3 regions of the Streptomyces sp. NBC_01116 genome follow, and region 2 is predicted to be linked to each of the others. Evidence: riboswitches for the same ligand, from Rfam matches in the RefSeq annotation. Region 2 holds a riboswitch; each other region holds the start of a gene.
The links. A riboswitch is a leader RNA that binds a small molecule or an ion and turns the genes downstream of it on or off. The one in region 2 is predicted to bind thiamine pyrophosphate.
Positions count from the first base shown of each region.

Region 1: another riboswitch for thiamine pyrophosphate. It lies ahead of OG245_RS28075 (thiamine ABC transporter substrate binding subunit); the one in region 2 lies ahead of thiC (phosphomethylpyrimidine synthase ThiC).
Region 3: another riboswitch for thiamine pyrophosphate. It lies ahead of thiO (glycine oxidase ThiO); the one in region 2 lies ahead of thiC (phosphomethylpyrimidine synthase ThiC).

Region 1 is NZ_CP108644.1:6,334,167-6,336,358, forward strand. It holds gene rlmN (23S rRNA (adenine(2503)-C(2))-methyltransferase RlmN) at 1-920, shown strand, start outside; TPP riboswitch at 996-1,112, shown strand; gene OG245_RS28075 (thiamine ABC transporter substrate binding subunit) at 1,194-2,192, shown strand, end outside.
Region 2 is NZ_CP108644.1:4,315,523-4,317,714, reverse strand. It holds gene thiC (phosphomethylpyrimidine synthase ThiC) at 1-1,221, opposite strand, end outside; TPP riboswitch at 1,214-1,347, opposite strand; gene OG245_RS18805 (YibE/F family protein) at 1,418-2,192, shown strand, end outside.
Region 3 is NZ_CP108644.1:2,038,637-2,040,828, forward strand. It holds gene OG245_RS08870 (NAD(P)/FAD-dependent oxidoreductase) at 1-447, opposite strand, end outside; gene OG245_RS08875 (hypothetical protein) at 538-879, opposite strand; TPP riboswitch at 931-1,043, shown strand; gene thiO (glycine oxidase ThiO) at 1,041-2,192, shown strand, end outside.

The sequences.
Region 1 (2,192 bases), 2.0 Mb from region 2:
CGAACATCCCGGCCGGATCGCGGGACAAGCTCGCCGAGGCGCTGTTCCCCGACCTGATGTCCGTGATGCGGCACATCAGCTGCGACGACGACACCACGCGCAAGACCCTGTGGAAGCTGCACGACGGGACGCTCGTCGAGTCCGTCCTGATGCGCTACCCCGACCGCGTCACGATGTGCATCTCCTCGCAGGCCGGCTGCGGAATGAACTGCCCGTTCTGCGCCACCGGGCAGGCCGGCCTCGACCGCAATCTGTCGACCGCCGAGATCGTGCACCAGATCGTCGACGGCATGCGCGCCCTGCGCGACGGCGAGGTGCCCGGCGGACCCGCGCGGCTGTCCAACATCGTCTTCATGGGCATGGGCGAGCCGCTCGCCAACTACAACCGGGTGGTCGGCGCGATCCGCCGTCTCACCGACCCGGAGCCGGACGGTCTCGGCCTCTCGCAGCGCGGGATCACCGTCTCCACCGTGGGCCTCGTCCCGGCCATGCTGCGCTTCGCCGACGAGGGCTTCAAGTGCCGCCTCGCCGTCTCGCTGCACGCCCCGGACGACGAGCTGCGCGACACCCTGGTCCCCGTCAACACCCGGTGGAACGTCCGCGAGGTGCTGGACGCCGCCTGGGAGTACGCCGAGAAGTCCGGCCGCCGGATCTCCATCGAGTACGCCCTGATCCGGGACATCAACGACCAGGCCTGGCGCGGCGACCGGCTCGGCCGGCTGCTCAAGGGCAAGCGGGTGCACGTCAACCTGATCCCGCTGAACCCCACGCCCGGCTCCAAGTGGACCGCTTCGCGGCCCGAGGACGAGAAGGCGTTCGTCGAGGCCATCGCGGCCCACGGCGTGCCCGTCACCGTCCGCGACACCCGCGGTCAGGAGATCGACGGGGCCTGCGGGCAGCTGGCGGCCTCCGAGCGCTAGGTCCTTTCGGGCCAGGGCCCAGGTCGGACGGGCGGCCGGAAACCGCCGGTGTAGCCTGGGCCCGAAATCAACTTCATATTCCGACAGGGGAGCGCCACAGCGCTGAGAGTGCGGCACCAAGGACAGGTTGGCCGCAGACCCTCTGAACCTCGCCCGGGTCATTCCGGGTAGGAAGTTCGGACCTTACTCAAGCTGTTGCGCCCTGCCCGCTTCCGGTTCGCCGGACAGCGGGCGGGGCCGCGTCTCTTCCTGGTCACCTCCAGGAGGAATCACATGAACACCACCACGAAGTACGCGGCGGCAGCGCTCGCCGCCGCGCTCGGCGTCACCGTGCTCGCGGGCTGCGGCGACGACGGTTCCGCCGGCTCCGGGGAGTCCAAGGGCCCCGGCTCCAGGACCGTGACCCTGGTCAGCCACGACTCCTTCAACGTCTCGGACAAGGTGCTGAAGGCGTTCACGAAGGAGACCGGCTACAAGGTCGAGATCCTCAAGAGCGGCGACGCCGGGGCCGCGCTCAACCAGGAGATCCTGACCAAGGGCTCCCCGCGCGGCGACGTCTTCTTCGGCGTCGACAACACCCTGCTCTCCCGCGCCCTCGACAACGGCCTGTTCACCGCGTACGAGGCCAAGGGCCTGGACACGGTCGCGGCGGACACGCAGACGGACGAGAAACACCGTGTCACGCCCGTCGACACCGGCGACATCTGCGTCAACTACGACAAGAAGTACTTCGCCGAGAAGAAGCTCGCGCCGCCGAAGACCTTCCAGGACCTGCTCAAGCCCGCGTACAAGAACCTCCTCGTCACCGAGAACGCCGCGAGCTCCTCGCCCGGTCTCGGCTTCCTGCTCGGCACCATCGCCGCGGAGGGAGAGGACGGCTACGAGGCGTACTGGAAGAAGCTGAAGGCCAACGGCGTCAAGGTCGTCGACGGCTGGGAGCAGGCGTACAACGAGGAGTTCTCCGGGTCCGCGGGCGGCAAGAAGACAGGCGCCGACCGGCCGCTCGTCGTCAGCTACGCCTCCAGTCCGCCCGTCGAGGTGCTCTACGCCGACCCGCAGCCGAAGGAGGCCCCCACCGGGGTCGCCACCGGAACGTGCTTCCGGCAGACCGAGTACGCCGGGCTGCTGACCGGGGCGAAGAACGAGGCGGGCGGCAAGGCGCTGCTGGACTTCATGATCAGCAAGACGTTCCAGGAGGACATGCCGCTGAACATGTTCGTGAACCCGGTCGTGAAGGGCGCGGCCCTGCCCGAGCTGTTCACGAAGTTCGGC
Region 2 (2,192 bases):
CTCGATCATCGTCTGGACGCCGAACCGCTTGGCGATCGTGTTCAGCTCGCCCAGCGTGCGCAGCTCGGCGAACTGCGCCTCGTCGTTGGCGTCCGCGATCGAACCGGGACGCAGTCCGTCACCCAGGGAGTAGGTGACGTCGTACGTCGCGAGGATCTCGCAGAGCTCCTCGAAGCGCTCGTAGAGGAACGACTCCTTGTGGTGGGCGAGACACCAGGCCGCCATGATCGAGCCGCCGCGCGAGACGATGCCGGTCTTACGACGGGCCGTCAGCGGGACGTACGGCAGGCGCACACCGGCGTGCACCGTCATGTAGTCCACGCCCTGCTCGGCCTGTTCGATGACGGTGTCCTTGTAGATCTCCCAGGTCAGCTCCTCGGCCCGGCCGTCGACCTTCTCCAGGGCCTGGTAGAGCGGCACGGTGCCGATCGGCACGGGGGAGTTGCGCAGCACCCATTCACGGGTGGTGTGGATGTTGCGGCCGGTGGACAGGTCCATGACCGTGTCGGCGCCCCACTTCGTCGCCCAGGTCATCTTGTCCACCTCCTCCTCGATCGAGGAGGTGACGGCCGAGTTGCCGATGTTGGCGTTGACCTTCACCAGGAACCGCTTGCCGATGATCATCGGCTCGATCTCGGGGTGGTTGACGTTGGCCGGCAGCACCGCCCGGCCCTGCGCGATCTCCTCGCGGACGACCTCTGCCTCCACGTTCTCCCGGATCGCCACGTACTCCATCTCCGGGGTGATCTCGCCCCGTCGGGCGTACGCGAGCTGGGTGACGGGACGTCCGTCGCGGCTGCGGCGCGGCTGGCGCGGGCGGCCGGGGAAGACGGCGTCGAGGTTGCGCAGCCCGCCGCGCGGCGAGGTGTGCTTGAGCCCGTCGTCCTCGGGGCGGGCCGGCCGGCCCGCGTACTCCTCGGTGTCGCCGCGGGCGATGATCCAGTTCTCCCGCAGGGGCGCGAGGCCCCTGCGGACATCGGTGTCGATGGAGGGATCGGTGTACGGACCCGACGTGTCGTACAGCGTCACGTCCTTGCCGTTGGTGAGGTGCACCTGTCGAACCGGCACCCGGAGGTCCGGGCGCGAGCCCTGGACGTACCCCTTGTGCCAGCCGATGGACTTCCCGGCCTCGTCGTTCGGCGTCCCGGCGCCCGGCGTCGTGCCGTTCGGCGTTCCGTCGTTCTGTTTCGAGGCAGGCGTGCGTGCGTCCGCTGTGGTCATGAGACCTACTCCCTACGCCGGCATTACCCGGTAACAGGTTCGGCGGTCGGCGCAGCGTTTCCCGTACGGACGTACGGCGATCAGCGCCCTCTCAGCCCGGTGCTCCGAGCTCCCGCGTGTGCAAAGGTGCCTCCACGCTAGCGTCCTTTCCGGCGAGCTGACCAGAGGGCCCTCCTGTTCTTGCGATGATCGCCCCGTGACCTCCCCCCAAAGCGACCCCGCACCCCAGCCGCCGCCCCAGGGCCACAGCCACGGCCATACGCACAGCCACGGGCCCGCCGCCCCGGTCTCCAAGCACCTGCGCAAGGTCATCGCCGCCGTGGTGATCCCGTTCGCCACGGCGGTCGTCGTCGGCCTGATCGCGTTCTGGCCCGGCGGCGTCCCCGACCACGAGCGCACCGGCGTCGGATTCGACCGGCAGACCCAGGACGGCAAGGTCGTCCAGGTCGTCCAGGTCGACTGCGCCGACGTCAACGCCGCGCAGGTGCCCCCGACCGGCGACACCTCCACCCCCTCGGGCCGGGAGGCCGTCAACGAGCAGGAGGGGGAGTGCGCGAAGGCCACCATCGAGGTGACCAGCGGCGACGACAAGGGCCGAAAGTTCGTCGAGGTGGTCCAGCCGGACGCGCCCCGGCAGCTGAAGGAGGGTCAGGGCGTCGTCGTGGCGTACGCCCCCGACGCGCCGCGCGACCTCCAGTACTCCGTGACCGACGTGAACCGGAAGATCCCGATGGCGCTGCTGGCCGGGATCTTCGCGCTGGCGGTGGTCCTGGTGGGCCGGTTGCGCGGGGTGATGGCGCTGGTGGCGCTGGTCGTGTCGTTCGCCGTGCTGACCCTGTTCATCCTGCCGGCGATCCTGCAGGGCTCGAACCCGCTGGTCGTGGCGGTGATCGGAGCCAGCGCGATCATGCTGGCGGCCCTCTATCTCTGCCACGGGGTGACGGCACGTACATCGGTCGCGGTCGTCGGCA
Region 3 (2,192 bases), 2.3 Mb from region 2:
CTGCCGGTCCAGGACGGGCCGCAGCCGGGCGGCGTCGTCGAGGGTGCGCAGGAGGTGGACGCCGGGCACGCCCTCGGAGCCGGGCAGGGTCATGGGCTCCGCGCCGGACGCGAGGATCAGGACGTCGTAGGACACCGGCCCGTCGGCGGTGTCCAGCACATGGTCGGCGGCGCGCAGGGCGGTGACGTCCAGGCCGAGGCGCAGGGTGATGTCGAGTGCCTCGAAGTCGACGTCGAAGGCGGAGTCCTCGGCCTTGCCCAGCAGGACGGCCTTGGACAACGGCGGGCGGTCGTAGGGCTGGTGGGGTTCGGCGCCGATCAGGGTGACGGGTCCGGTGAAGCCCGCCTCGCGCAGGGCCACGGCGCTCTGCACGCCCGCCATGCCCGCTCCGACGACCACGACGTGCCGTGCCTGCCGCGCCGCCCGCTGTTCCGTCTGCTCGCTCACCCGTCCACCTTAATCACCTGACGCATCGTCAGGTAGGGGGGTGCGGGAAAGCGGCCCGGGAGGAAACCGGGAAAGCACCTCGGGGGGAGCTCAGGAGGGAAGCTGCTCCACCACGCTCGTGCCGCTGCCCTCCTGGGACTCCCAGGCCCACCGCTCCTCCAGCCGCACCCGGCCGTCGGCGAGGTCGACGACCGTGGAGAGGCAGTGCCCGGACGAGGTCGTTCCGTCCTGCTTGAGCTGCACGTAGCGGAAGTCCAGCGCGTCCCCGTCGCGGGTGCCGACGAGATGGCCGCGCACCACGTCGCCGCCCGCGTACTCGGCCCAGATCCGGCCGTCCGACTCGTGGTAGGTGAAGCGGGTGCTGGTGCCGACCTGGCCCGGGGCCTGGTCGGCGACGGGTGACAGGACGAGTCCGTCGAGCGAACGGGCCATGGCGGCTGCTCCTCTACTGGCCGGGGGCGGCTGGGTTTAGGGTGGCCAAGGTAGAACACTCGCGGGAGCCCGGACGCACCGGGCTGAGAGGGAGGCTGGACGGCCTCCGACCGTACGAACCTGCTCCGGGTCATGCCGGCGAAGGGAGGGGCTGGACACTCATGCGCGTCTCGGGGAAGACCTCCGGATCCGACGTCCTCGTCATCGGGGGCGGAATCATCGGCCTGGTCACGGCGTGGCGGGCCGCCCAGCGGGGGCTGCGCGTCACGGTCGCGGACCCGGAACCGGGCGGCGGCGCCGCCCAGGTCGCGGCGGGCATGCTGGCCGCCGTCACCGAACTGCACTACGGCGAGCAGATGCTGCTCGGGCTCAACCTCGCCTCCGCCGCCCGCTATCCCTCGTTCGTCGCCGAGCTGGAGGAGGCGAGCGGCCGGGACACCGGCTTCCGGACCTGCGGCACGCTCGCCGTCGCGATGGACTCCGACGACCGGGCGCATCTGCGCGAACTGCACGCCCTCCAGGAGCGTTCGGGCCTGGAGTCGGTCTGGCTGACCGGCCGTGAGTGCCGCCGCCTGGAGCCGATGCTGGCCCCGGGCGTCCGGGGCGGCCTCCGGGTCGACGGGGACCACCAGGTGGATCCCCGCCGCCTCGCCGCGGCGCTGCTCGCCGCGTGCGAGCGGGCCGGGGTCGGGTTCCGCCGGACGACCGCCGAGCGGCTCACCGTCGCCGGGGGCCGGGCCGCCGGGGCGCTGCTCGGCGACGGTACGGAGTTCGCGGCCGATCAGGTCGTACTCGCCGCGGGCAGTCTCAGCGGCAGGCTGGCCGGGCTCCCGCCGGAGCTCGTACCGCCGGTGCGCCCGGTCAAGGGCCAGGTTCTCCGGCTCACCGTGCCCCGGGCGTACGCCCCCTTCCTCAGCCGCACCGTGCGCGCCGTGGTCCGGGGCGGCCACCTCTACCTCGTGCCGCGCGAGAACGGCGAGCTGGTCGTCGGCGCCACCAGCGAGGAGATGGGCTGGGACACCACGGTCACCGCCGGTGGCGTGTACGAGCTGCTGCGCGACGCCCACGAGCTGGTGCCGGGCATCACCGAGCTGCCGCTCACCGAGACCCGGGCCGGTCTGCGTCCCGCGTCGCCCGACAACGCCCCGCTGCTCGGCCCGACCGCCCTGCCCGGGCTGCTGCTGGCCACCGGCCACCACCGCAACGGCGTCCTGCTGACGCCCGTCACCGGGGACGCGATGGCCGACGTCCTGACCACCGGCGAGCTGCCCGAGACGGCCCGCCCCTTCGCCCCCGGCCGTTTCGCGCCCGCC